Linked DNA regions of Cystobacter fuscus. The protein of the gene in region 2 interacts with the protein of the main gene of each other region in a pairwise test. Links are inferred from orthologs where the notes say so. Each region holds a gene or a part of one and is shown on either strand. Other genes may lie near its edges. The genes, in order: secD and pheT.

What was found.
Region 1: the proteins of pheT (region 2) and secD interact in binary tests that used the Escherichia coli proteins (3 or more experiments, as listed by UniProt). The link is inferred for Cystobacter fuscus from one-to-one orthologs.

Annotation. Positions count from the first base shown.
Region 1 is NZ_CP022098.1:7,658,714-7,673,078, forward strand. The notes cover bases 6,280-9,233. They hold secD (protein translocase subunit SecD), read right to left. Parts: upstream 8,665-9,233; coding sequence 6,895-8,664; downstream 6,280-6,894. Other genes in these bases: secF (protein translocase subunit SecF), read right to left, coding at 6,280-6,870; yajC (preprotein translocase subunit YajC), read right to left, coding at 8,664-9,014; tgt (tRNA guanosine(34) transglycosylase Tgt), read right to left, coding at 9,228-9,233. In the rest of the region: CYFUS_RS30930 (hypothetical protein), read left to right, coding at 1-493; CYFUS_RS30935 (YHS domain-containing protein), read left to right, coding at 712-933; CYFUS_RS30940 (hypothetical protein), read left to right, coding at 1,166-2,656; CYFUS_RS30945 (hypothetical protein), read left to right, coding at 2,664-3,278; CYFUS_RS54670 (SitI3 family protein), read left to right, coding at 3,314-3,721; single-stranded-DNA-specific exonuclease RecJ, read right to left, coding at 3,722-5,428; more of secF, read right to left, coding at 5,698-6,279; more of tgt, read right to left, coding at 9,234-10,412; tRNA preQ1(34) S-adenosylmethionine ribosyltransferase-isomerase QueA, read right to left, coding at 10,429-11,514; CYFUS_RS30980 (SpoIID/LytB domain-containing protein), read right to left, coding at 11,576-12,682; CYFUS_RS30985 (hypothetical protein), read left to right, coding at 12,733-13,296; CYFUS_RS30990 (hypothetical protein), read left to right, coding at 13,429-13,713; CYFUS_RS30995 (MFS transporter), read right to left, coding at 13,753-14,365. UniProt on the Escherichia coli protein: Part of the Sec protein translocase complex. Interacts with the SecYEG preprotein conducting channel. SecDF uses the proton motive force (PMF) to complete protein translocation after the ATP-dependent function of SecA.
Region 2 is NZ_CP022098.1:5,808,913-5,823,429, reverse strand. The notes cover bases 6,033-9,138. They hold pheT (phenylalanine--tRNA ligase subunit beta), read right to left. Parts: upstream 8,739-9,138; coding sequence 6,327-8,738; downstream 6,033-6,326. Other genes in these bases: pheS (phenylalanine--tRNA ligase subunit alpha), read right to left, coding at 8,738-9,138. In the rest of the region: CYFUS_RS23725 (DUF5953 family protein), read left to right, coding at 1-636; CYFUS_RS23720 (invertase recombinase-like protein), read left to right, coding at 1,023-2,708; CYFUS_RS23715 (hypothetical protein), read left to right, coding at 2,791-4,230; CYFUS_RS51775 (DUF6310 domain-containing protein), read left to right, coding at 4,382-4,594; more of pheS, read right to left, coding at 9,139-9,787; rplT (50S ribosomal protein L20), read right to left, coding at 9,920-10,267; rpmI (50S ribosomal protein L35), read right to left, coding at 10,366-10,575; thrS (threonine--tRNA ligase), read right to left, coding at 11,487-13,415; CYFUS_RS23650 (uracil-DNA glycosylase), read right to left, coding at 13,624-14,352; CYFUS_RS23645 (AI-2E family transporter), read right to left, coding at 14,444-14,517.

The DNA.
Region 1 (14,365 bases), 1.9 Mb from region 2 along the record:
GGTGATGCTGCTGAGCAGCCCGCGCGGGCAGTTTCTCGGAGATCCCGTGCCCGCCTTCGGCGGACGCTTCACCTGGGAGTACGGGCGGCTGCTCAACTCCGAGCCCCTGCGCGAGGCGCTCTGGCTGGACGCGCGCTACGGCTTCGTCGGCCAGCGCGAGGGCACCGCGCTCGTCGTCGGGGACGTGCAGCGGCACTACGTCTCACTCGCCCCGGCGTACGAGCTGACCTTCGGCGAGGGCTCGGACTACGGCCTCTACGCGCAGGTGGGCGGTGGCATCGTCTACGAGCTGTCGCGCCTGGAGGTGGGCGGCAAGCTGACGCCGGTGGAGGGCATCAAGCCCCTCATCCAGTACGGCGTGGGTCTCCGGGGCCGCACGAAGCTGTCCGCGACGTCGAATCTGCGGCTCACCTGGCGCCTGGAGCTGATGCGCTTCCGGCGCGGCTACCAGGACGACACCTCCGCGGGCCTGAGCGCCGGCCTCGGCTTCTGACGGGGGACGGGCGCTCGTCCGCCCTCCCCTCGTGGCTCCCACCGGGCGGGCCATCCCACCGCCGCATCCAGGGAAAACTTTTCCCTCCGGTGGACGGATCTACCGTCCCCTCCCGGTTTGACTCACGTGTAAACCCGCGAATCCACTGAACTCCGTTCCTGGCATGTCTGCTGCTTTTGTAACGGCGCGTCAGATCGAAGGGGTTGGGGAGGCGGGAGATGAAGAGCACGCAGAAACAGCAGTTGGACCCGGTGTGTGGCAAGCACCTGGAAGCGCCCGAGGGCCGCCCGTCCACGGAGTACAAGAAGCGGCGGTATTTCTTCTGCTCGGAGCGGTGCCGCACGGCCTTCGAGAAGCGGGCGGAGCGCTTCCGGATGAACGACCTGGCACGCGCGGGAGCGCTGCTGACACCCGGCCGCGTGCGCTGGGGCATCGCCTAGGCCACGCGGAGGAGTTCTGCGGGGGTCGTCAACCCGGACCCTCATTCCTTTCAGATTCGCCCTGTGAAAGCCTCCGCCCTGCTCCCTACCCAGGGAGAGGGGGGAGCACATGCACGACAAGCGGAGCGGACTCAGGAGAGAAGTGAAGAGAGGCCCGCCGCATTGGGCACCCACGAGGGCCTTCGGGCTCATCGTCCTGTTTCTCCACGCGGCATGCGCGACGCAGGCACCCATGAGAGGCCAGGTCAGCGGGAAGAGCCGCTGGCGGCCTCCGTCGGCGAAGGAAGCCCACGAGGCTCCGCGCCAGTTCGAGCCCGTGGTGGTTGTCTTCGCAGACAGTCCCCAGGTGCGCGGCAACACCCGCGTGGTGGCCCTCACGGCGGCCGAGTACCAGCGCGCGGTGCAGGTGCTCGGCCACCGCTTCCAGGTGAAGGGCTCGGCCCAGGAGACGGCCCAGGTGCTCCTCCAGGCCATGCCGGAGGAGGAGCTGCTCGCCGAGGTGTACCGCGACAGGGTGCTCACGCTGGTACCCCTCGACGACAAGGGCCCGCTGGTGCCCGAGGCCGAGGCGGCACTGAAGGAGAAGTACCTCCGCTGGTGCGAGCGGCGCGGCGGCGGTGATTGCCTGGGCCTCTTCACGGATGGGCCCTACCTGCGCACGGACGACAGGCGCACCCTGGCGCTCGCCCTGGCCTTCGGCTCGGTGCTCGATGAAACGCAAGCCGCCCTGGGGCGGGAGCTGAGCCCGAAGGCGGTTCTCTCGTCGCTGGTATGGGCCACGGGCCTGTACCTGGCGCTCTGGCTACTTCCCGAGCCGAGCACGAAGGCAGCCGCCGCCGCGCTATCCGTGGTGCTGCTGGCCTGGTTGGGCCTGGACGCCATGTGGGGCCTCATGGACGGCTGGGCCACCATGGCTCACCGGGCCCACGAGGCCACCACGTTCGAGGAGTTGCGCGAGGCGGGCGAGACCTTCGGGCGAAGGATTGGGACGGATGCGGCCCGCGCCATGATTCTCGCGGTGGCCACCCTCGGCGGGCGGACGCTCGGCGAGGTGGCCGCGCATGTGCGCTCGTTGCCGAGGTTCAACCAGGTCCAGGCGCAGTGGGCAGCCCAGGGCATGGAGGGCTCGGTGGCCGTCGCCATGGAGGAGGTGGCCGCGGTGGAGGTGGTGGTGGAGGAGAGCCGCACTCTCGTCGTCCTCACGTCCCCGCAAGCGCCCATGGCCATCAATGTCCTGGCGAAGAGTGGTGCCGGCGGAGCTGCTCGAGGGCACTCGGGCGCGGTAGCCATTCAGCACCGCGGCGGCAACAAGCAGGTCGTCCTCGGCAACGGGGAACGTTGGCACCTCCCTCGAGGCAAGAGTTTCAAGGATATACCGGCGAAGGACCGGCTGGGCGACGAGCTGCAGGCGGCCGTGAAGGAAGAGGCGGCGAAGTGGTCAGTGAATGAGCTCACCCAGGCGGAGTTCAAGGCCATCGACGAGATGCGGAGCCTCGGTAAGGAGCACCGGGCGAATCTGCTGGAGCGGCAGGCTCGAGGCCGGTGGGTCGAGGCCCGGTTGAAGGAGCGGTTCCCGAATCTGTCCTGGAATGACCGAGGGGTCGATATTACGGGTCCGGCAGGTCAGAACTATCACTACGAGATCCTGTCTGGTACGGAGTCCAACTTCGCCCTGCACGGGCGCCGGATGGCCAGCACCTTCTTCCGCATGATCTTCTTCTGAGGGCCACGTGACTCCCAACATCCACTACAAGGATCGAGAGATCGTAGGCGAGCGGCTGGAGCTGTCGAAGGGCGCGCTCTACTGGCTCGGGCCCAACCTCACGCTGCGCAACTGCACCGTCGTCATCAGCGTGGCCTCGCGCTGGCTCACCATGATGTCAGGGCAATTCATTGACTGCACCATCCAGGCGAAGGGGGAGTTGAAGAACAAGCGCTGGAGTCGGATGAATTTCAAGGGGTGCCGCTTCAAAGGCCGGTTTACCGGCAACGACTTCGGTTTTCGCGAGGACGATCTCGATAAGTGGCGGCTCGGCGGGATTGCGGACTGCGACTTCACGGAGGCGCGGCTCGACGCCTGCCGGTTCTACAACTGCGACATGAGCACGATTCGACTGCCGCGCTGGCCGTGCTTCACCATCCTGGATCCGGTCCGCCGTGCGGAGGAACTGGCCCGCGTGGAGTGGCCCGGCACGTACGGGCGGGTAGTGATCGAGGGCCTGAAAAGACAGGACAAAAGCATTGTGGCTCTAACAGACCATGCTCCCTCGGAGGCGGCGCAGTTCGACACGACGCATGAGGAGTTGCGCGCGGTCCTGGAGAGGGTGCCATGGATTGTCATGTAGAGGAGTACTTGACCGCTACGCCCTGGTGTCAGTGATTGGAGCCCATCCCAACACCCTCTCATGCAACGGCTCGCGAAGGCTCCAATCGCCGACCTGAAAACCTCATCAACGCAACAGTTTCGATCTGCGCCACAGAAAGTGGGACGGAATCGGCCATCGAGTCCGCATTCCATTTCACCCCTACACTGACAGTCAGTTTCCGCCGCGCGCATGATGCGGACTGGGACGGGTTCAGACGAACTCTGCTGGATGCGTCCCTCTTGCTATTGAATGAATCGCAAGACACGCTCCTGCTCTTCAATGGGGAACGAATCGAGTTCCAGCGATTCGGCGGGCAGCTCGTCTTCAATGCCGAGTCTGGATATTGGCGAGACAAGGACTGGCTGAAGAGCAGGCTCGGCCTTCCATTTGAATGGCGTCCCTTACCGTCGCCACTGCTCTAACTAGGCGGCGATCCGCAAGTCCTTGAGCTTGAGGGACAGCCGGCGCTGGCCGCGGAAGGTGTCGAAGCCAGCCTGGAAGGCCAGGTCCACGGGACCCTCGGTCAACGCCAGCCGGTCCGCCATGCCGAAGCCGATGGCGTCCATGTTGGGCGCATCCACCAGGGCCAGCTTGAGGTGGCCCGAGCCGCCCGTCTTGTGCGGCAGCACGCGCGGGCGAGCCACCTGGCGGCGCAGCACCAGCACGGGCTCGGGGTTGCCCTGTCCGAAGGGCCCGAGCCTCTGCAGCGCCTCCACCGCCTTCTCATCCAGCTCCGACACGCCCACCACCGCGTCCACCTTGCAGCGGGGGATGAGATCCTCGGGCGTCAGGCGCTGGTGGGCGATGCGCTCGAAGGCCTCGCGGAAGGCGGGCAGGTGTTTGCCCTCGATGGTGAGCCCGGCGGCGTGCTTGTGGCCACCGAAGCGGGCGAACAGGTCCGCGCAGCCGCTCAGCGCGTCGTACAGGTGGAAGCCCTCGATGCTGCGCGCCGAGCCCTTGCCCACCCCGTCCTTCACCCCGACCATGACCGTGGGCCGGTGGAAGCGCTCCACCACGCGCGAGGCCACGATGCCGATGACGCCCGGGTGCCACCCGTCCGCGTAGAGCACGAAGCCGCGGGCGTTCTGCTCGGCGCGCTCCCCGGCCTGGGCGAGCGCCTCGGTGAGGATGCTGCTCTCCAGGCCCTGGCGCTCGGCGTTGGCCCGGTCCAACACCTGCGCGAGCGGACGGGCCGCCTCGAGGGTCTCCGAGCACAGGAGCTGCAAGCCCAGCGAGGCGTCATGCAGCCGTCCCGCGGCGTTGATGCGCGGGCCCAGGCGGTAGCCCACCTGCCCGGCGGACACCGGACTGTCCGCGTCCAACCCCGCCACCTCCTTGAGGGCCCTGACGCCGGGACGCAGGCCCGCGCTCAGCGCCTGCAGGCCATGGTGGACGAGGATGCGGTTGGCGCCGGTGAGTGGCACCACGTCCGCCACGGTGGCCATGGCCACCAGATCCATCAGCGCCTTGAGGTTGGGCTCCTTGCGGGTGGCGAACCAGCCATCATCGCGCAGCCGCTTGCGCAGGCCCATGCACAGGTTGAAGGCCACGCCCGCGGCGCACAGGTGCTTGGTGGGGTACTCGCAGCCGGGCTGGTGGGGGTTGAGCACGGCCACCGCGGGGGGCAGCGTGGGGGGCACCGTATGGTGGTCCACCACCACCACGTCCAGCCCCAGCTCCTTCGCCCGGGCGATCTCCGCCACGGAGGTGATGCCGCAATCGAGCGTCACCAGCACCCGCGTGCCGTCCGCGGCGATCTTCTCCACCGCCTGGAGGTTGAGGCCATAGCCCTCGTCCATGCGGTGGGGGATGTAGGTGGCGGGCCGGGCACCCAGCTCCCGGAGGAACAGGGCCATGAGCGACGTGGAGCACACGCCGTCCACGTCATAGTCACCGTAGAGGGTGATGCGCTCCTTCTCCCGGAGCGCCCGGGTGAGCCGCTCCACGCCCGCGGCCATGCCCTTCATCCGGTAGGGGTCGGGCAGGTCCGCCAGCCGGTCGGACAGGAAGGCGGAGGCGGCCTCGGGGGTGCGCAGCCCGCGGTGGATGAGGACTCGCGCCGGCAGGGGATGGAGACCCAGCTCCACGGACAGTGAAGCCGCCTGCTCCTGGGGCACTTCCGGCATCATCCAACGCACAGTCACCTCCGCTCCGGAGCCTCCTACCGTGGGAGCGTCCGGGCCAGAAATCTTCATCACTCTACCTGGGGGGTCTGTCCAGACTGATCTGACCTGGGATTCGCTCCCCTGCTCGCCTGCCCTCGAGGTGGGGTGGGATACGCCGCCACGGGGCTTGGACGAGGGGCCTCCATGCCCTGGAAACACCCGAGGCCCGCGGGTCCGTGGAGTCACGGAGCCCGAGGGCCTCGGCGAGCGCTACCTGGATGGTTCCGGGGAACTCAGGCCGTCGTGGGCTGGTTGACGCCCGCCTTCTTCCCACGCGCCTGCTCGCGCTCATCCAGCCAGATGGTGACGGGGCTGGCGATGTACACGGACGAGTAGGTGCCCACGATGATGCCCACCAGCATCGCCCAGGCGAAGTCGCGGATCTCCCCCACGCCGAAGATGAGCAGACCGACGAGCGAGAGCGCCGTGGTGCCCGAGGTGAGGATGGTGCGCACCAGGGTGTCGTTGACGGCGATGTTGATGACCTCCGGCAGGGGCTTGCCCTTGAACTTGCCCATGTCCTCGCGGATGCGGTCGTAGATGACGATGGTGTCGTTGACCGAGTAGCCCACGATGGTGAGCAGCGCGGCGATGGCGGTGAGGCCGAACTCGGCGCGGCTGAACAGGTAGAAGCCGGCCACCATGATGACGTCGTGCAGCATGGCGAGCAGCGCGCCGGGGCCGAACTTGAAGTCGAAGCGGAAGGCCACGTAGATGAGGATGGCCACCATGGAGAAGAGCAGCGCCTGGATGCCGCGGTTGCGCAGCTGCTTGCCCACCTGCGGACCCACGTACTCGACGCGGCGCATCTCGAAGTCCGGCTTGTCGGCGGCCTGGCCCTGCACCAGCGCGCCGCGGATGCGGTCCGCCATGCCGCTGGCCACCACCTGGTAGTCGTAGTCGCCGGACTGCGCCTGGCCGATGTCGCGCACCTCTTCCACGCCGGTGCCGGTGCCCTCCACGGTCTTCTCGATCTGCGCCACGTCCAGCGGCTGCTTGGAGCGCACGTTGATGATGCCGTTGGCCAGGTCCACGCGGATGGCCTTGGGATCGATCTGGCCGAGCGCCTGGAGGGCCTGGCTCGCCTTGGCCCCACCCTCCTCGGTGAGCTGCGTCACGCCGCCCAGGCGCACGAGGAACGAGTTCTCCGACGCCGCGCCGATGCTCTGCACGGACACGTCGTGGAGCTGCCCGGTGGACTCGACGCGCTGGCGCACGTCGCTCGCGGAGACGGAGTGGTTGAACTGCACCTCCACCACCGTACCGCCAGCGAAGTCCACGCCGAAGTTGAAGCCCACCACGGCGATGCCCACGAGGATGATGAGGTTGATCGCCGTGGAGATGAAGAGGGCCGGCTTGCGCTTGCCGATGAAGTCGTAGTTCGTCTTGTTCTTGAGGATCTGCATGTCGGCTGTACCCCGAGGTGCTGCCTAGACGGACACCGTCTGGGCGTTCCGGCCGTGGACGAAGTAGGTCATGATGACGCGCGTCACCAGGATGGAGGTGAAGAGCGACGCCAGCAGGCCGATGATGAGCGTGGTGGCGAAGCCGCGCACCGGGCCCGTACCGGTGAAGAAGAGGATGAGGCCGGCGATGATCGCGGTGACGTGGGCGTCGAAGATGGTCCAGAAGGCACGGTCGTAACCCTGGTCCACCGCGGCGCGCGGCGTCTTGCCGTGGCTGAGCTCCTCGCGGATGCGCTCGTTGATGAGCACGTTGGCGTCCACCGCGATACCCAGCGTGAGCACGAAGGCCGCGAGGCCCGGCAACGTGAGCGTGGCGTTGAAGAGCGCCATGCCCCCGAGGATGAGCAGGCCGTTGAGCAGCAGGGCCACGTCCGCGATGAGGCCCGCGGAGCGGTAGTACAGCCCCATGAAGACGATGACGCACAGCACGCCCACCGCCGCGGCGAGGCTGCCCTTGCGGATGAGCTCGTCACCCAGCGAGGCGCCCACCTGGCGGATTTCACCCGTGGTCACCGGCGCGGGCAGCGCGCCCGCCTTGAGCGCCAGCGCCAGCGTCTGGGCGTCCGCCAGCCACTGCTCCAGCGGACGGCCTCCCGCGCGGCCCATGGTGATGCGCGCCCGGCCACCGCCGATGCGCTCGTTGATGCGCGGCGCCGACTGCACGTAGTCGTCCAGGACGATCGCCATGCGCCGGCCCACGCCCTTGTCGGTGAGCTCCTCGAACTGGCGCGCCCCGGCGGCGTCGAAGCTGATGTTCACCTCGGGCTCGTTGAGCTGGCTGAGCGAGGCGTCCGCGCCGGTGAGGCTCTCGCCCGTCAGCGGCGCTTCCTTCTCCAGCAGGTAGGTGCGGTAGCTGTCGCACACGCCCTTGCGCGTCGCGCTCGCGATGCACTCGAGCATCACCACGCGGCCCTGGGGCGTCGCGTCCTTCACGTACGCCAGGAGCGCCTCTCGGTTGGGCCCCTGGAGCTGGGGAAAGCCGTCGGCGGTGGTGAGGGTGATGTTGCTGCCCTCGGGCGGAGGCGAGTTCTGGTAGTGCTGACGGAAGAAGTCCGTGGTGTCGTCCACCATGTGGAACTCGAGCTGCGCCGTGGTGCCCACCAGCTCCTTGGCCTGCTCGGGATCATTGCGGCCCGGCAGGGAGATCTGGATGGCGTCCGTGCCCAGCTTGCGCACGTCCACCTCGGCCACGCCCCACTTGTCGATGCGGCGGCGGATGACGAGCATCGCCTGGTCCACCGACTCGTCGCGGAAGCGGTTGATCTGCCCCTCGTCCGGCGTGAGCACCAGCCTGGCGCCGTCACGCGACACGCGCGTGAAGTCGGTGAAGGTGGCGAGCACCTCCTTCTCGATGGCGTCCATGGTGGAGGGGTCCTGCGCGGTCAACGTGAGCTGGAGCCGCTCCACGTCCGTGTCCACCGTCACCTGGCCCAGCTGCTTCTCGTTGATGTAGCGGGCGATCTGATCACCCCGGCGCTCGGTGCGCTTCTCCAGGGCCGTCTTGGTGTCCACACGCATCACCATGTGGATGCCGCCCTGCAGGTCGAGCCCCAGGTTGATGCGGTACTTGGCAGGAGGCGCCCACGAGGGCATCGCCTTCTCGATGGCCGCCAGGTTGTTGCGCTCGCTGCGGTCCACCTTGAACAAGGAATAATAGGAGGGCATCAGGAGCCACACGGTCACCAGCGTCACGCCGATGACCAGGCCCAGCCTCCAATACCAGCCGCGATCCATCACTTCTCCTCCTTCTTGTCCTCGGCCTTGGTCGCCCCGGCCGCCTCACCCGCCGCATAGCGTCCGGCCACCGACGTCTTGAGCACGCGGATGCGCGTTCCGCTGGCCACCTCGAGCGTCACCTCGCGATCCATCACGTTCTGGATGCGCCCGATGAGGCCACCCTGGGTGACGACCTCATCGCCCTTCTTCAGGCTGGAGATGAGCTCCTGGTGCTTCTTGAGCTGCTTCTGCTGCGGGCGGATCATCACGAAGTACATGATGGCGAACAGCCCGATGATGAAGACGATGTTCATCATCCCGCTGGGACCGCCCGCCGCCTGCGCCAGGATTGGAATGCTGTCTGCCACGAACCGCCTCGTCGCTGGATGAAATTTGTACCGGGTCGCCGCCCCTGGATTTCACGGCCGGCGAATGTGTCCGAAAGGGGGGCCTCTTAGCAGCAGCCCCACACCCCCGGCAAGCAAACCGAGGAAACCGGACACTTCCGCCCCGCGTCATTCCCGTCGGGCAGGCGGCCAGGGACGCCCTTCCTGGCGGCCTCCCGGGCCCCTTCCCGGGCGCTATTTCGTCCGCGTCCGCTCGGTCTCCTGGGCCCGGGCCCGCTCCCGGAAGTCGCGGGCGAACTGGGCATAGCGGTCCTGGGCGATGGCCTCGCGCACCTGCTTCATGAGGGTGAGGAAGTAGTGCAGGTTGTGCAGGCTGTTGAGCCGCATGGCCAGGATCTCCCCCGCCACGAAGAGGTGGCGCAGGTAGGCCCGGCTGAAGTTGCGGCAGGTGTAGCAGGAGCACGCCGGGTCCGCCGGCCGCTCGTCCCTCGCCCAGGTGGCGTTGCGGATGACGAGCTTGCCCTCGGAGGTGAAGAGCAGGCCGTTGCGCGCGCAGCGCGTGGGCAGCACGCAGTCGAACATGTCCACCCCGTGCTCCACGCAGGTGACCAGGTCCACGGGCGTGCCCACCCCCATGAGGTAGCGCGGCTTGTCCCGGGGCAACAGGGGCGCGGAATACGCCACCCCCTCGTACATGGCCTCCGGTGTCTCGCCCACCGCGTAGCCACCGAGCGCGTAGCCGGGCAGGTCCACCGCGCACACCTCCTCGGTGTGCCGCTTGCGCAACTCCTGATCCAACCCGCCCTGGACGATGCCGAAGAGCGAGGAGCGCTCGCGGCTCCAGGCCTTCACGCACCGGTGCAGCCAGCGCGTGGTGCGCGCCAGGGACTTCTCCAGGTAGGCCCGGCTCTCGGTGGACGGCGGGCACTCGTCGAACGCCATGATGATGTCCGCGCCGAGCGTCTCCTGGATCTCGATGGAGCGCTCGGGCGAGAGCATCAGGTGGCGCCCGTCCAGGTGGGACTGGAAGGCCGCGCCCTCCTCGGTGATCTTCCGCTTCTCCGAGAGGCTGAACACCTGGAAGCCCCCGCTGTCGGTGAGCATGGGCCTGTCCCAGGAGATGAAGCGGTGCAGGCCGCCCATGTGCCCCACCAGGTCGTCTCCCGGCCGGAGCATCAGGTGATAGGTGTTGCCGAGGATGATCTGCGCGTCGAGCGTGAGCAGATCATCCGGCCCCACGCCCTTGACGCTGCCCACGGTGCCCACGGGCATGAAGATGGGCGTCTCCACGGGGCCGTGCGGTGTGTGCAGCCGTCCCCGGCGCGCGCGCGTGCCCGAGGCGTCCTCGTGCAACAGCTCGTAGCGCACCAGGCTCGGTGCGACCCGGGTGTCCCCCTTCTCCTTGCGCGGCTCTGCCATGGCGTCTGTCGTCTCCCTACTCCGTCACCAACATCGCGTCGCCGTACGAGAAGAACCGGTAGCCGGCGGCGACCGCCTCCCGGTAGGCCGCCAGGGTGCGCTCGCGCCCGAGCAGCGCGCTCACCAGCACCACCAACGTGGAGCGCGGCAGGTGGAAGTTGGTGACGAGCACGTCCACCGCGCGGAAGGTGAAGCCGGGGCGGATGAAGATGGACGTCTCGCCCGGGCCCGCGCGCAGCCCCCCGGACTCGGGCTCCCACGCCGACTCCAGCGTGCGCACCACCGTGGTTCCCACCGCCACCACCCGGCGGCCCTCGGCCTTGGCGGCGTTCACCGCCCGGGCGGTGGCCTCGGGGACGGTGTAGCGCTCCGGGTGCATGTGGTGCTTCTCCAGGTTCTCCTCGCGCACGGGCAGGAAGGTGCCGGGCCCCACGTCCAGCGTCACCTCCACGCGTTGGATGCCCCGGGCGGCGAGCGCCTCGAAGGTGGCCTGTGTGAAGTGCAGCCCCGCGGTGGGCGCGGCCACCGCGCCCGAGGCCCGCGCGTACACCGTCTGGTAGCGCTCGGCGTCCGCGTCCTCGGGAGGCCGGGTGATGTAGGGCGGCAGGGGCAGGCGGCCCGCCGTGTCCAGCAGCCGCGCGAGCGACGTGCCCGGCGCCGCGTGGAAGCGCACCCGGTACTCCCCTCCCCCGAGCGCCTCCAGCACCTCGGCCTCCAGGCCACCGGCGAAGGACACGCGCGCCCCGGGCTTGAGGCCCTTGGAGGCCTGGCCGAGGCAGATCCACTCGAGCGCCTCGGGGGCTCCGCCGAGCGCCTGGGAGGTGAGCGTGGCGGCGGCGGGGCGCACCACGAGCAGCTCGACCCGGCCGCCCGTGCCCACCTTGGAGCCCAGCAGCCGGGCGGGGATGACCCGGGCGTCGTTGACCACGAGCAGATCGCCCTCGCGCAGCAGCTCGGGCAGCTCGGCGAAGTGGCGGTGGCTCCAGGCGCCCGTGGCGCGGCTCACCACCATGAGGCGCGAGGCATCCCGGGTGGCCAGGGGGGCCTGGGCGATCTGCGCCTCGGGGAGCGCGAAGTCGTAATCGGAGAGCTGGGAGGACACGGCGGGAGCCGCTTGTAACAGCCCGGACGCCTCGGACGAAACGGGATGTAGCGGTGGAGCTTCAGTAGAGCTGCTGCAGCTCGGTGTCCGGGTAGTAGTGCAGGAGGATGTCGCGGTAGGACTTCCCGCTGTCGGCCAGCGCCTTGGCGCCCCACTGGCAGAGGCCCGCCCCATGGCCATAGCCACGGCCGGTGAAGTGCCACTTGCCCTGGGTGTGCTCCACGTCGAAGTCCAGGCTCTTGAGCTTCGTGTAGCCGAGCTTGCGCCGGAACTGGGCCCCATCGACCGAGGCCCCGCCGGCCGCGCTGACCCGGTTCACCCGGTGCGTGGACGTGCGGCTCGTCACCCGGAAGCCCTCGGTGGACTGACCCAGGGCGGCGCGCAGCTCGGCATCGGAGACGGTGGCGCTCCAGCGGCTGGCGGGCAGGCGGCCACACGGGCAGTCCACGGCCTTGAGGTAGGGCAGATCCCGCTGGAGCGAATCCCAGCCGGACTCGGTGCGGCCCCCACAGGAGGCATGGAAGTAGGCCTCGATGGGGGCGAGCTCGTACGTGAGCACCTCGCCGCGGGTGGCCTCCACGGCGGCGCGGGTGCGGGGGTCCTCCCGGTTGAGGCCGCCGTACACCTGGTGGAGCACGCTGCTGCCCATGTGGAAGGGGGCGCCGTAGGTCTCCAGCTTCTTCTGCAGGGCGTAGGTGCGGGCCGCCACGGCCTGGGCCTTGAGGGCCTCGGGGGGAAAGGAGACGGGCATCTCGCTGCCGAGCACGGCGGCGAGGTAGTCCTCCAGGGCGATGACGTTGACGAGCTGGAGCCCGTCCTTGTACAGGCGCACCACGACGTCGCCGCGCACCTCCATGTCCCCGGCGCGAATGGCCGAGTCGCCCGGCGTGCCCGCGTCCGACGACTCCACTCCGGCGCGGAAGCGCACCGCGGAGCCGATGACGGGCGCGCCGTTGAGCTCCAGGCGCGAGCCCCGCCGCCGCACGACGACCCCGTCCTGCTGCAGGGGGGTGAAGGAGGCGTCCTCGGTATCGGAGCCAAAGGAGAGGCCCTTGCCACTCACGCGCACCTCGCCCTGGGCGTCACCCATGGCGATGCGCATGGTCTCCACGGCGGGCGCGCGCAGGGGCACGAGCACGAGCAGCATCAGTGCAACAGGTCGCCACATGGCCGCCAGTGTAGGGGGGGCTGATCACGGCTCAAGAAATCAGCCGCCGGATGTCGGAGAATGCCGCGCCCGTGTCCCCTGCCCCCGACGCCTCCCAATTCTCGACCGCGCAACTGCTCGCGGCGCTCCGAGCCCTGCCCTACCGCGAGGCCGCCTTCCTGCTCACGCGGCTGACCCAGGGCCGCTCCCTGGAGGAGAGCGCGGCCTTCTACGGCATCTCCCCGGAGGCCTTCTCCGTCCACTTCCTGCGCGCGGCGCTGGGGTTGTCCCGGGCGGCGTCCCTGCCCTGCCGGCCACCGGAGAACGACGCGGAAGAGGATGTCTGGGCACGGGCCCTGGCCGGGGCGCTCGAGCAGGACACCGGAGGGGTGCCTCCTGCCCTGGCGGCGACGCTGGCGCTGTGCCGGCGGATGCGCGCACAGGGCGAGGAGGTGACACGGGCGCTCCAGGCCGCCGAGCGCGAGGAGGAGGACTCCCCCAGGGGGCGGCGGGAGGACGTGCTGCGGCGCCTGGCGGTGCTGGCGTTGCTGGGACTCACGGCCTGGCTGTACTGCAACCGCCCGGTGGAGGAGCCGCCGAAACGGCCTGTTCCTCCGCCTTCACTCCAGCGTTGAGCGTCACGACTCCCTTCCCTCGTGAGCGACCCACCGGGAGGACGCGTGTTTCCCGGGGCGATGTCGTCCCTCCCGTGAAAGCCCAGCTTTCCCATGGGAGGGAAATCCCCATACGGGGAGGGAGAAACGACCATGAGTCACATCAAGGTGGCGCTCGTTGGCGCCATGACGGCGGCCCTGCTGCTGACCGCGGGGTGCAGAGCCGATCACTACGAGAGCTCTTCCCGAAAGGCACAGGGAACGGGCGGCTCCGGTGACGCCACCCAGCAGCAAGGAACGGGCGGCGGAGGCACGGGCGTGGGAAGCACGGACACCGGCGACGTCCAGGGAAGCGGCACGCCAACGCCGGGCACGGGAACCCAGGGCAGCGGCGGAGCGACGAACACCGGGCAGAACCAGGACGACACGCCACGCTGAGCCCAGGGCTGGCGAGGGACGGCGTGTCCCTGGCCGGCCCTATGCCCGGGGCTGCTCCACCTGTCGCGGTGAAGCGGCGGCCCCCAGGACCAGCAAGCCCACGAGCGGCAGCAGCCCCCCCACGGCGCACACGCCTGGCCACCCCAGATGGCTCCAGGCCAGACTGCCCAGCCCCGAGCCGAGTGCCCCGCCCACGAAGTACGTCACCATATAGACGGTGTTGAGGCGGCTGCGGGCCTCGGGGCGGAGGGCGTAGACGCGCGCCTGGTTGGAGATGTGATTGGCCTGGGCGCCCAGGTCCAACAGGATGACGCCCAGGGCGATGCCCCACAGCCACTGACCCGCCACGCCGAGCACGACGAAGGAGACGAGCAGGATGCCCAGGGAGAAGGCGTTGATGCGCCGATCCCCACGGGTGTCGCTGTAGCGGCCCACCAGGGGCGCGGCGATGGCTCCAGCCACGCCCACCACGCCAAACAGCCCCGCGACGCGCGCGCCGTAGTGCTGAGGCAGGGCGTGCAGGTGGAGCGCCAGCGTGCTCCAGAAGGCGCTGAAGGCCCCGAAGGTGAGCGCGCCCAGCAGGGAGTGGAGCCGGAGCACGGGCTCCTCGCGCACCAGCTCCACCAGCGAGCGCAGCAAGGCCGGGTAGGAC
Region 2 (14,517 bases):
TGGACGACCTCGGAGAAGGAAGACCTCATCCCGCTACATCACCGCGATGAGTGGGTTGCGTCCAACAGGACAGACGGAGGGTTTCCGTTCCTTTGCAACGATGACGATGACCACCTGGTGGCGATTTCCGGGTGGGAAAATCCGAACGGTCTTGCCGCAGATGGCATGCCGCATTTTGAAGTTCATGCGCACCTGCCACTCGACCCAGCCAGTATCGCTGCGGTAGCGGATGTGCTAGCGGCCATTGGGGAAGGCGCACGCGCGTATTGGGGGCACGCCACGCCATCCAACGCGACCGTGGAAATTTCGCGGCAGACGGTCGATCCGGTGCGTAAGCCAGGAGTTCCGCCACGGGGGCTGCCCACGCTCAGGTTCCCAGACTACATCTGCTCGCCTGAGATTCCGCATTGCCTCGGGTGGCTGAACTACTGGTCGGCCGCCGCTGCTCAGGCCATCGGGTTTCCGGACACGGCGCGCGACGCGGACTTGCTCTCACGGGCGCGGCGCACCGCGACGGGCGGGTGGGTCGTGCAGCTCACGGACGCGCCGCTCGATCTCGATAACCCCGCCCACCTGGACGCGCTCAAACGGGCCTACGAGCGCTTCCCGGAGATCGGCGGGCGAGCCACCCCTTGAGACTCGGCGCGGCTCGCAGTGGCCATGCTCAAGGTTCCGTCTTCGGGCTCACTGGGAAGGTGACGTTCCCGAGGGTGCCGGTACGCGGCCCGCCTGTCAGGCGACAGGAATTTTTGACCCCCTTGACAGAGTGCAAGCGTCCTCGACCCAACCCGATGCTTGCGACGACCCATGGAAGGCCTCCTTCGCGCCAGTGACTGGCGGACGGATGCTCATACCCGGGGGCACCTGCGGCAGGTTGTTCTGCTTTGTCACTTCTTACCTGACTGTACCGAATCAGAAGGACGCTTCTGACACCGAGTCTTTGCATTCCTCCGACATTGAACTATTTCAGGCTTATCGGAGATGCTAGGTAGAACTCGTTCCTTTGAAGCTGGAGGTTTGCTGTGAAGTTGTTCCGAGTATGCCTGACGTCGCTGATGGTCCTGCTGACCGCCTGCGGTGATTCGACGGATCCAGAAGGGCCCCCTGATTCCGGTCAGCCACGACCGGACGCGGGCACGCAGCAGCCGGATGCTGGCACCGAAGTGCCGGATTCAGGCTCGGAGCCTCCGGACTCCGGGACGGAGACGCCCGACTCGGGCACCGAGACTCCGGACTCTGGCACTGGGACCCCGGACTCGGGCACGGAGACTCCGGACGCTGGCACCGAGGTTCCGGATGCGGGCACCGGGACGCCTGATTCGGGGACCGAGACGCCGGACGCGGGCACGGAGACGCCCGATGCGGGCTCCGACGCCGGGACGAGCGTCCTCGACAACTGGAGCTTCGAGGAATGGCCCGGCGCGCTTCCCTCCCAGTGGCTGGGCAGCAAGTCGAACCTCACCAGCGACGCGGTGCAGAAGGTGACGACGAATCCCTACCAGGGCCTCAACGCGGCCCGGCTGATCAATGACACGGGCACGCACAAGCGCTTCACCACCGTCGCGAAGTCCATGCCCGCCGGCCGCTACTCCTGCACCTACCAGGTGCGGGGCTCCGGTGAGATCCGCAACGCCTTCTTCGACACCGATTACTCCTCGTACTCGAGCTACACCACGGTCGAGACCCAGGACTGGACCCGGGTGTCGTACGCCTTCAACCTCGCCAACCCCGTCTACGACACCTTCGAGTTCGTCTTCAGCCTCCGGAACACCCGGAGCGACCACCTGATCATCGACGACGTGCGCTGCGCCCGCGCCCCGGAGCCGTGTGACATGGTCAGCTGCCAGTCATGGGAGCGCTGCGTGAACGCCACCGCGACCTGTGAGCCGCTCTCCGGCCGCTGCAACAACGCCACCCAGTGCAGCGAGTGGCAGACCTGCGATGCGTCCCACACGTGCGTGACCGCGGCGGACCGCTGCGTCCGCCATGCGGATTGCGCCGGCACTCCGCAGACGCCCGTCTGTGATACCGCCTCGCACCTCTGCGTGGAAGGCGACCCCTGCGCGGGCGTCGTCTGCAACAACCCGGCGACGAGCTGCAACCCCACGACGGGCGTGTGCGAGCTGTCCCCTGGGGCCTGCTTCACCACCTACGACTGCCGCGGCGACCTGCCCGCCTGCGACCCGGCGACCCGTCGCTGTGTCTCCGCCGAGCACCCCGCGAACATCATCCGCAACGGCGGCTTCGAGAACTGGAGCAACACGCCCATTCCGTACTACGGCACCCCGTACATTCCCGACTACTGGTACGGGCTGGACAACGGCGTCGCGGATCCGGGCTCGGAGATCAAGCCCTCGCGCCTCGTGCCCTACACGCAGGCGGTGCACGGAGGCTCGCGTGCGCTCCAGTTCGTCGTCCCCATCCAGGTCGCCGAACGCTTCACGCTCCAGAAGTTCAACGTGCCGACCGGCAACTACTCCTGCTCGTACCGGGTGAGGGGCCACGGCACCATCCGCCACCGCATCTACTCGAGCGCCGGCTGGAGCCCTCAGACGGACTTCATCACGGTGGACAGCGATGCCTGGGAGCCGGTGTTCTTCCGCTTCACCGGCAACGTGCGTGACTGGCGCCTGTTCTTCTACCCCGGCCGCAGCGTGGCGGACCGCGACCACCTCCAGGTGGACGACGTGGTCTGCACGAAGGACTAGCAGGCCCGCGTGAGAGGCATGCGCCTCCCCGGAACCTCCTACTCGGACTTCGCCGCCTCGTGGAAGCCGGGTAAGAGGCGTCATGCTCTCTGCTCCCCCGTGCGGTTCTGCCTCCGCGCGGCGCTGGCACCTTCCACTCCTCTTCGCGCTGTGGGGCCTCTTCGCCTCATGGTGCGTCGCGGGGTCTCCGCCCTGCGTGGATCTGGCCGCGCATGGCGCCCAGTTGGAGACCCTGAGGCTCGCGCTCCGGGGAGATCCCGCCGTGCGCGCGGTGTATGGCGTGCACTTCCCGTGGGGCTATGGCCTCATCTACTGGCTGCTGTTGCCCCTGGCGATCGTCACCAACGGCGCGGTGGCCGTGCGGGTGGGCCTGTGGCTCGCGCTGATGCTCTACCCCGTGTCCCACCTCGCCCTGGTGCGCGCCTGGCGGCGCTCGGACGCGGTGCTCCTCGTGGGCCTGCCCCTCGCCTTCAACCTGTCGTACTGGTACGGCCTGCTCTCCGGGCTGTTCGCCCAGTCCCTCGCCTTCCTCACCCTCGCCGCCTTCGTCCGGGCGCTCGAGGCTCCGAGCCCCAGGAGGTTCATCTGGGTGAACCTCCTCGCGGCGGCCACCTTCCTGTCCCACCTGGTGGCGTTCGCGGCGATCAGCGTGGCCATGGCGGCGGTGGCGTTGAGTGGGCGACCGTGGCGCGCGCGCATCCAGGGGCTCGCCGTGAGCATGGGACTGCCCGTGCTGCTCTCCTTGCCCAAGGCCTGGAGCATGGCCACCCGGGCCGTCACCCCCGGCGACTGGCCGGTGACCGAGTACAACGCCGCCTCGCACATCAACTGGTTCTTCAAGACGTACCAGCCCGAGGGCTGGCTCGCGGCCGTGGGGCCGCTGCTGGTGACGCTCGCCTTCGGGGTGTACTGGCTGCGCCGCCGGCGCGAGGAGCCCGCCGCCCCGGCCATGGCCTTCCTCGCGCTCGTGGCGCTCTACCTCGTCACCCCCAAGACGCTCTCGGGCATCTTCCTCGTGAGTGTGCGGCTGCCGGTGCTCGCGGGCATGTGCTCGCTCTTGATGGTGGACTGGCGCGTGCTGCCCCGGGCCCTGCGCGCGGGCCTCGTCCTGCTGAGCCTGTTCTCCCTGGGCGAGACGGCCGTCTTCCACGAGCGCTTCGCCCGGGCGGTGGAGGGCCTCGACGAGGTGATGGCCGGTGGGCCACCGGGGCGCAACGGCTACTTGTCCCTGGTGGGCGCCACCGTGCTGGGCAGCCGCCACATCTACCTGGCGCACCTGGGGCAGTGGCTCACCGCCACCCGGGGCGGCGTGGGCCATGACTTCTTCACGGATGCCAGGCACCACCCGGTGCACGCCCTGCCCGGTCAGGCGCCGGTGAGCGACGTGCGCGCCGCCACCCTGGAGCAGCGCCAGTGGTTCGACACCGTGCTCGTCTTCGGCGAGGGCACGCCGCCCGAGCCCTTCGACACCTGGCGCGAGACGGCGCACGCCGGACGCTGGCGCCGGCTCGAGCGGCCCTGATCCCCGCGCGGCGCCCGCCGCGGCAGTGGGACTCCCCCCTGGATTCGAAGTATCGCAATCACGATGTCGTCATGGCGCTGAAGCTCATTGTTGGCGAGGCCAATGCCGCCCTTGGCCATTGCCTTAAAAGATTGGAGTTGCCTTCGGTCGCATGGAGACCAACAAGTTCCGCCGACAGCTTTTCGAACGAGCACAGACGCCACATCGAAGAACTGACAGCCTGACGGAGTACGCGCTCAGGGCTCCTCGCCGCCAGACGGTATTTGACTTCCAGGTCGGCGTGCGAAGCGCCACTCACAAGGCCATGCTGGAAATCGAGGAACCGCAACTTCAGGGCGTTATCGTCCTCATGGATTGGTGCTGAAATGTCCGCCACACAAAAAGACCAGATGACCATGATCGTCTACGCGCCTGCGCTTGCGGTCAATGATGGCCGTCCATTGGCTGTTGTTCATGGAATGGAACGCGCAGTTCCTGGTTTGTGCATCGGGCTTATGATTTCTGACGAGGGACAACTTGTTCCGTTACAGGATCGTGATGCACTCGTTGCCCGTGAGAGTAAGCGCGGGGAGTTTCCGACTCTGCGCAGCATCGATGACAACTTCCGAGTGAGAGTAATGGGATGGGGGAAACCGGCGGGGATGTCTCCTGGCGGTCGGGCACAGTTTGAATTCCATGTGTCAGTGCCTCTGTCCGCGGACGGCATCGCGGCTGCGGCGGCTTTGCTAGAGGCTGTGGCGGAGGAAGCACGCGCGTTCTGGGGGCACGCGACGCCGTTCAGCGCGGGGGTGGACATTGCACGCCAGACGAAGAATCGGCCAGACGACCTGGAGCCGCCTCCCCGTGGCCTGCCGGTGATCAGGTCCCCCAGTGCCATGCGCTCGCCAGAGATTCCGCATCGCCTCGGGTGGCTGAACTACTGGTCGCCCGCTGCCGCACGGGCCATCGGCTTTCCGGACCCGGCCCGCGACGCGGAGCTGCTGTCACGCTCACGGCGCACCGCGACGGGCGGGTGGGTTGTCAGGCTCACCGATGCGCCACCCCGCTCACCTGGACGCGCTCAAACGGGCCTACGAGCGCTTCCCGGAGATTGGCGGGCGCTCCACCCCTTGAGCACCTGTGCGCCAGCTCCATGCCGCTCCGGTCCGAAGCGCCGAAGGGGCACGCCGAGGGCACACGCGGGCAAAGAAAAAGCCCAGCAACCCCGGAGGATTGCTGGGCTTCTTTGGCGAGGAGTACGGGACTTGAACCCGTGGCCTCCGGCGTGACAGGCCGGCGTTCTAACCAACTGAACTAACTCCCCACAACGACTGCCTTCCCGATGGGGAAGATGAAGACCCTGGAGTCCACCGTGAAGCCAGACTCCAGGGTCTTCGATGGTCGGGGCGACAGGATTTGAACCTGCGACCACTTGCACCCCAAGCAAGTGCGCTACCAGGCTGCGCTACGCCCCGTTGTGCTGTCTCCCGCGCGGTGCCTTTCGGCGTCGGCGAGATGGGCTGCCTTATGCCCCTACCCCATCTTCAGGTCAAGAAAGAGATCGGGCAGCCCTCGAAAAAATCACCCGGCTTTCGCCTTCATTCCGCCCGCGACACCTTCACGGGCTCGAGCCCCTCGAACTCCTCGTCCATGTCCTCGGGATCCAACCCGGCGGCCTCGGCGGCGTCGGCGGCGGCCTCCTCGGCGGCGTCCAGCTCGGAGTGGTTCTCCGGAATCTGCTCGCCGTTGAGCGCCGCCTTGAGCACCGCGCTCGGCCGGAAGGTCAGCACCCGGCGCGCCGAGATCTCGATCTCCTTGCCCGTCTGCGGGTTGCGGCCCACGCGCGCCTTCTTCTGGCGCACCTGGAAGTTGCCGAAGCCCGAGATCTTGATCTTGTCCCCCCGCTCGAGCGTTTCCTTGAAGGTGTCGAAGACGAGTTCCACGATCTCCGCCGACTCCTTCTTGGAGAAGCCGACCTTCTCGTAGACGCCCTCGATGATGTCCGCCTTGGTCATGCGCGTGCCTTCGCGTCCCTCTTCCGGGGTGAACCCGGCGGACTGTGACAGTCTTCCCCAACGACTGTCAACCCACCGGTTTCACTCAGGTTTTTCGCGTTCTCAGGCGCGCAGGGCGCCGCCCAGGCGCTGGTTGACCTCGGCGATGATGCGCTGGTGGGCGGTGCCCACCTCCGCGTCGGTGAGGGTGCGCTCGGGCGAGCGGTAGCGGATGGCGTACGCCAGGTTCTTGCGTCCCTCGGGGATGGGCTTGCCCGTGTAGACGTCGAAGACGAGCGCGTCCTCCACCAGCGGCCCGCCGACCTCGAGGATGACCCGACGGACCTCGTCGTTGGGCAGCTCCAGGGGCACCACCACGGCCAGGTCCCGCAGCACCGCCGGGAAGCGAGGCAGGCCCCCCCAGGCGGGCACGAGCCGGGCGGCGGCATAGAGCGGCCCCGTGTCCAGCTCGAAGGCGAAGACGTCCCGAGGCAGCTCCAGGGCCTTGGTCACACGCGGGTGCAGCTCGCCCACATGGCCGAGCACCGTGCCGTCGGCCAGCTCCACCCGGGCACAGGCGCGCGGATGGTACGCCGGGGCCTCCGCGGGGACGAAGCGGACTCCGTCCACATGGAGCGCGTGCAGCACCCCCTCCACGGCGCCCTTGGCGTCGTAGAAGTCCGCCCTCGCGTCCTTCTGGGTCCAGGTGCGGCCACCACGCAGGCCCCAGCACAGGCCCGCCAGACGAGGCACCTCTCGCGCGGCCGGCTGCTGACCCTGGCCGCCGGCGGGGTCGCGCAGGTAGGCCCGTCCCATCTCGTACACGAACACGGTGTCCACCTGGTGCCGCACGCTGCGTGAGAGGTTCTCCAGCAGGCCGGGCAACAGGCTCGTGCGCATCACCGACTGCTCGACGCTCAGCGGGTTGAGCAGCGCCACCGGCTGCTCCTTGCCCCCGAGGGCCTCCAGCACGCGCGGCATCACGAAGGAGTAGTTCACCACCTCGCTCAACCCCGCTCCGGCGAGTGCCTGACGGGCGCGGCGCTCGGCCTCGGTGGCGGGCGGCTCGGGGGCCAGCTCGGCGAGGCCGCGCGGCAGCTTCGCGGGGATGTTGTCGTAGCCGTGGACGCGGGCGAGTTCCTCGAAGAGGTCCTCCTCCCGCTCCACGTCCACGCGGGCGCGGGGCACCTCGAAGGTCGTCTGCCCGCTCCCCTCCTCCACGGCCTTGAAGCCCAGGGTGCCGAGAATGCGCCGGCAGTCCGCCTCGGCGATGGCCACGCCGAGCACCTTCTCCACCCGGCCATAGCGCATGGACACCCGGCGCAGCGGCTGGGGCTGGGGGTACACGTCCACGCGGCCCGGCGCCACCGTGCCACCGGCCAGCTCGGCGATGAGCGCCGCGGCCCGATCCACCGCGGGCACGACGGCATCCAGGTCCGCCCCGCGCTCGAAGCGGTGCGAGGCCTCGGTGTGCAGGCCATGGCGCTTGGAGGAGCGGCGGATGCTCGAGGGCTGGAAGTGGGCGGACTCCAGCACCACGCGGGTGGTGCTCGCGCTCACCTCGCTGTCCTCGCCGCCCATCACTCCGGCCAGGGCCTGGGCCCGGTCGCGGTCACAGACGAGCAGATCCTCGGCATCCAGCGCGCGCTGCTTGCCATCCAGCGTGGTCATCTTCTCGCCGGGCCGAGCGGTGCGGACGATGATCTCCTGGCCCGCCACCTTGGCCAGGTCGAAGGCGTGCAGGGGCTGGCCGTACTCCAGGAGGACGAAGTTCGTCACGTCCACCACGTTGCTGATGGGGCGCACGCCGCACGCCTTGAGCCGGTCCTGGAGCCACTGGGGCGAGGGGCCGATCTTCACGTTCTCGATGACGCGGGCCGCGTAGCGCGGGCAGCGCACGGGGTCCTCGATGCGCACCTTGATCTTGCTGGAGGCGGGCTCGCCGGACTCCGCGAGCCGGGGCTCGGGAAGCTTCAGGGGCGAGCCCGTGGCCACGGCCACCTCGCGCGCCACGCCCAGGTGGGACAGGGCATCGGGCCGGTTGGGGGTGACGTTCACCTCCAGCACCACGTCATCCACCCCGAGCGCCTCGGCGATGGGCGTGCCGGGCACGAGCTCCGGCGGGAGGATGAGCAGGCCGGAGGACTCCTCGGACAGGCCCAGCTCCTTGGCCGAGCAGAGCATGCCGAAGCTGTCCACGCCGCGCAGCGGAGCCTGCTTGATCTCCACGCCATTGGGCAGCTTCGTGCCGAGGGTGGCCAGGGGCACCTTGTCCCCGACCTTGAAGTTCTTGGCGCCGCACACCACCTGGAGCTTCTCCGGGCCGCCCAGGTCCACCTTGGTGACGGACAGCTTGTCCGCGTTGGGGTGCTGGACGGACTCCTGGATCTGCGCCACCACGACGCCGCGCAGGGCCTCGCCGGGGCGATCCAGGCCCTCGATCTCCAGACCCACCGCCGTCAACTTGCGCGCCAGCTCCTCCACGGCCGCGGGCAGCGCCACATAGTCCTTGAGCCACTTGACCGAGATCTTCATCAGAACTGCTCCAGGAAGCGCGCGTCGTTCTCGAACATCATCCGCAGGTCATCGATGCGATAGCGCAGCATGGCGATGCGCTCCACGCCCATGCCGAACGCGTAGCCCGTCACCTCGGTGGCGTCGTAGCCGCTGTACTTGAAGACGTTGGGGTGCACCATGCCGCTGCCGAGCACCTCCAGCCAGCCGGTCTGCTTGCACACGCGGCAACCCTTGCCGCCGCACGAGGTGCAGGAGATGTCCACCTCGGCCGAGGGCTCGGTGAAGGGAAAGAAGGAAGGCCGGAAGCGCGTGCGCGTGTCCGAGCCGAAGAAGGCCTTCACGAAGGCGTCCAGGGTGCCCTTGAGCTCGGCGAAGCTCACGTCCTTGTCCACGAGCAGCCCCTCCACCTGGTGGAACATGGGCGTGTGGGTGATGTCCGAGTCGCGCCGGTAGACGCGGCCCGGCATGACGGCGCGGATGGGCGGCTTGCGGTTGAGCATGAAGCGCACCTGCACCGGCGAGGTGTGCGTGCGCAGGAGCACCGGGCTGTCCGCCTTCTTCGCGTGGCCGAGCGAGGCCTCGTCCACGTAGAAGGTGTCCTGCATGTCGCGCGCGGGGTGATCCTTCGGGAGGTTGAGCGCCTCGAAGTTGAAGTAGTCCAGCTCGATCTCCGGCCCATGGGCCACCTCGAAGCCGAGCCGCTGGAAGGTGCGGACGATGTCCTCCATCGTCCGGGACACCGGGTGGCGACTGCCGGGGGTGACGCTGCGCCCGGGCAGCGTCACGTCCAGCCTGGGGCCGCGCAGCTCGCTCTCGAGCGCCGCCTCCTCCACGCGCTGGATGGCCTCGCCGAGCAGCTTCTCGATCTCGGCCTTGACCTGATTGGCCACCTCGCCCAGGGCGCGGCGCTCGTCGGGGGGCAACTTGCCCATGCCGCCGAGCACACCGGACAACTCGCCCTTCTTGCCGAGGTAGCGGATCCGGAGCGCCTCCACCGCGGTGGGTTCCGAGGCGACGGAGATCTCGCGCCGTGCCGCATCCGCGAGCGACTGCAAGCGGTCTCGCATCGGACTTCGCCTTCCTCCCCGGGCTCATGCCGGGGCAAAAAAAAAAGGCCGCCCACAGGGGCAGCCCGGTTCACTTCCAGGAGCGGAGGACGGCCCGGGAACACCCCGGACCGCCGCCACTGCCGCTTCTTCTCAGGCCGCCTTCGCGATGTTGGCGACGGCGGCAAAACCGGCGGGATCCGCCACGGCCAGATCGGCGAGGACCTTGCGATCCAGGGCGATCTTGTTCTTGGCCAGACCGGAGATCAGCCGCGAGTACGACAGGCCCGTGAGGCGAGCGGCCGCGTTGATGCGGACGATCCACAGCGAGCGGAAGTTGCGCTTGCGCTGCGCGCGATCACGGCTGGCGTAATCCAGCGCGCGCTCCACGGCCTGGTTGGCCCGCTTGTAGCAATTCTTGCGGCGGCCCCGGTAGCCCTTGGCCAGCTTCAGAATGCGATTACGACGACGACGGGCCTTGAATCCTTTTTTGACGCGCATGACTCACTCCTACCTTCGAGGTGTTTGAAAACCCCCGGTGCTCTCGCACACCGTCAGGGCCCTCTTGCTGCCACTGCGACTGCGACTGCGCTTGCCGACTAGTTGGCCCCGTACGGGAACAGCTCCAGACGCACCTTCTTGGCGTCCATGTCCCGGAGGTGACCCGTGCCCCGGTGCTCGCGCTTGAGCTTCTGGCTCTTGGCGTGGGTGAACAGGTGCTTGCCATAGGCCTTGGCGAACTTCACCTGGCCGGACTTCTTCACGTGGAAGCGCTTCTTCGCGCTGCTCCGGGTCTTCAACTTGGGCATGATGCCGTTTCCTTCCTTCTCGCTCGACGTCCGTCTGGAGGTGGCGGGCCTCGAGAGACCCTCCACCGGGTTCATCTATTTCGCGCCGCCGGACTGAGCCGCCGGAGCCGTGGGGGCCGCCTGGGCCACCGGTGCATCCACCGCCGGGGTGCCTTCTCCCGGAGCATCGCTGGGCTTCTTGCCACCCGCCGGGCCGCCCGCCGCGGGCTTGCCCGCCGCCTCGGCCTTCTCCGCCGCCGCCGCCTGCTGCCGGGCCAACTCGCGCGCCCGCTGCGCCACCTTCGGGTTGGGGGCGATGATCATGAACATCTGCCGCCCTTCCATGCGCGGCATCTGCTCCACCACCGCCACGTCCTTCAGGTCCTTGATGACGTCGTCGAGGATGGCCGAGCCCAGTTCCTTGTGCGTGATCTCACGGCCACGGAACATGATCGTGACCTTGGCCTTGTTCCCCTCCTCGAGGAAGCGGCGCACGTTGCGAACCTTGAACTCGTAGTCATGCTCCTCCGTCTTCGGGCGGAGCTTGACTTCCTTCAGATGGACGACGACCTGCTTCTTCTTCGCTTCCGAGGCCCGCTTCTTCTCCTCGTACTTGAACTTGCCGTAGTCCATGATCTTGCAGACCGGCGGCTTGGCCATGGGGTTGACCTCGACGAGGTCCATCCCCTCGGACTGAGCACGCTCCAGGGCGGCTTCGATCGACAGGACACCGAGCTGCTCTCCCGCGGGTCCTACAACGCGGACCTCGCGAGCGCGAATACGGCGGTTCGTTCTTTGGTCGCGAGCGATGTGACAGTCCTCCAGCTAGTGGGAGTAGGTACCCCCCTCGGAAGGGGGGCAAGATACTTGCCAGCCTCCGGGAGTCAAGGGCCCTCAGAAGGTCCCGGACTCCAGGGAGGACAGGTAGGACATCAGGGCCAGGCCGCTTCCTTCTCCAGCAGGGCCTCGAAGAGCTCCAGCTTCATGCTCTTGAGGTCCTCTCCGCCGTAGCGGCGGGGGGAGACCGCGCCCGCCTCCACCTCGTTGTCGCCGATCACCAGGGTGAAGGGGATCTTCTGCACCTGACCCTCGCGGATCTTGGCGTTGAGGGTGATTCCCCGCTCGTCCAGTTCCACCCGGTAGCCCTTGGAGCGCAGCCGGTCGCGCACCTGGCGGGCGTAGTCGAGCTGCCGGTCCGCCACGGTGACGAGCGTGACCTGCACGGGCGCCAGCCACGCCGGGAACGCCCCCGCGAAGTGCTCGATGAGGATGGCGATGAAGCGCTCGAAGGAGCCGTAGATGGCGCGGTGCAGCACGACCGGGCGGTGCTCGGCGTTGTCCTCGCCCACGTAGGTGAGATCGAAGCGCTCGGGCGCCAGGTAGTCGAGCTGGATGGTGCCCAGCTGCCACTTGCGGCCGATGCTGTCGGACACGTCGAAGTCGATCTTCGGGCCGTAGAAGGCGCCATCGCCCGGCTTGAGCTCGTACTGCAGACCCAGGCTCTCCAGCGCGCTCTTCAGGCCGCCCTCGGCCCGATCCCACAGCGAGTCATCGCCGAGCCGCTTCTCCGGCCGCGTGGACAACTTCACCGAGTAGCTCAGCCCCACGGCCTTGTAGACGTGATCCAGGATGCGGACGAAGTGCTTCACCTCGTCGGGGATCTGATCCTCGCGGCAGTAGATGTGGGCGTCGTCCTGGGCGAACTGGCGCACGCGCGTGAGGCCGCCCAGCGAGCCGGCCGCCTCGTTGCGGTGCAGTACGTCCTGGGTGTGCAGGCGCAGGGGCAGGTCGCGGTAGCTGTGCTTCTTGAAGCCGTAGTACAGGTGGTGGCTGGGGCAGTTCATCGGCTTGAGCGAGAAGTCGTGCTCGCCGCTCTCGTTGTCCAGCACGAGGAACATGTTCTCCTTGTACTTGCCCCAGTGGCCGCTCGTCTCCCACAGGCCCTTGTTGTAGAGCAGCGGGGTCTTGATCTCCACGTAGCCGTTGTCGGTCGTCAGCCGGCGCATGAAGGCCGACAGGGTGTTGTAGAGGGTGGTGCCCTTGGGGGTCCAGAAGGCGCCGCCGGGCGAGAACTGGTGGAAGTGGAAGAGATCCAGTTCCTTGCCCAGCTTGCGGTGGTCGCGCTTGCGCGCCTCCTCCAGCCGGTTGAGGTGCTCCTGGAGCGCCTTCTTGTCGAAGAAGGCCGTGCCGTAGATGCGCTGGAGCATCGGGTTGCGATGATCGCCGCGCCAGTAGGCACCGCTCGTGGACATGAGCTTGATGACGCCGATCTTCCCGGTGCTCGGCGCGTGGGGCCCGAGACAGAAGTCCACCCAGTCGCCGTGGGTGTAGAGCGTGAGCGTCTTGGCGCCCTTGGCCGCGATGTCCTTGACGATCTCGACCTTGAACTTCTCGCCCTTGCCCTCGAAGAGCTGGATGGCCTCCTCCATGGAGACCTCGCTGCGCACGAAGGGCTGGTTCTGGGCGATCTCCTTGTTGGCCTCCGCCTCGATCTTCTCCAGGTCCTCGGGCGTGAAGGGCCGGTCGCGGAAGAAGTCGTAGTAGAAGCCGTCCTCCGTGGACGGGCCGATCGTCACCTGGGTGCCGGGATAGAGCCGCTGCACCACCGCCGCCACCACGTGCGCGGCGTCGTGCCGGATGAGCTCCAACCCCTCGGGGCTCTTGGAGGTGAAGATCTGCAGCTTCACGTCCGACTCGAGCCGGCGCGACAAGTCCATGTCCTCGCCGTTCACCCGCGCGAAGAGCGCGGCCTTGGCCAGGCCCGCCCCAATGCCCTCACGCACGAAGTCAGCGATGCTCGTGCCCCGCGCCGCCTGCTTCTGGCTGCCGTCGGGGAGCGTCACCGTGATTTGATCCGCCATGGGAGACCTCGGAAAAGAACACGGGCGGCAAGGCTGATCAGCCTGCCGCCCGCGCGTTGAAAACCGTGATGCTTGTGGGTCGTAGTGGGATCGAACCACTGACCCCTACCGTGTCAAGGTAGTGCTCTACCGCTGAGCTAACGACCCGTTCGCCGCGGGACTCGTCGTCACGAGGCGGGCGGGGAATTACAGGGGGCGCCCTCGGCTGTCAAGGAAACAGCGACACGCGTGCGCGCTCTTCCCGCGCGGACGCCAACAACACCCGGGCCCGGGCCGTCACCGCGTCGAACATGGCGGGGGTGAGCCGCCCCGTCTGGGTGTTCTGCTGGCTGACGTGGTAGCTGCCCAGCAGCACCGGAGCCCCCGGCACGGCCAGCTCGGCCCCGTGGCCGAAGGCGGGCCGGGGCGAGGGAAGCTCCACCCCCGTGCGCTGCATCCAGGCGAGCGTCGCGTTCCAGGCGATGCTCCCCAGCGCCAGGACCACCCGGACGGGCAGCAGGGCCAGCTCCCGGTCGAAGAAGGGCGTGCAGCGCACCAGCTCCTCCGGCAGGGGCTTGTTGTCGGGAGGCGCGCACCGGCAGGGCGCGGAGATGAAGGCCCCGGTCAGCTCCAGCCCGTCGTCGCGGTGGTCGCTCCGGGGCTGATTGGCGAACCCCGCCCGGTGCAGCCCGGCGAACAGGAACTCTCCCGACCGGTCCCCCGTGAAGTACCGGCCCGTCCGGTTGGCACCATGCGCCGCGGGCGCCAGTCCCACGATGACCATGCCCGCCCGGGGATCTCCAAACCCCGGCACCGCCCGGCCCCAGTACGTCCAGTCCCGGTAGGCCCGGCGCTTCTCCCGGGCGATCTTCTCCCGCCACTCCACCAGCCGGGGACAGGCCCGGCAGGCGATGATTTCCTCATGAAGGAGCCCGAGGCCCGCCACGTCCCGCTCCATTGCTTCGCGCTTCGCCACGCCCCTTGCCTAGCTCCCCTCCCCCCCAGGCGCCAACCCCCCCGGCTCCGTTGCCCGCTACCGGGCCCGGGATTCAGGGGGTGGGCTTCTCGCCCGTATAGACGGACGTCTTCTGGTAGCGCTCCACCACCACGCTCAGCACCACCT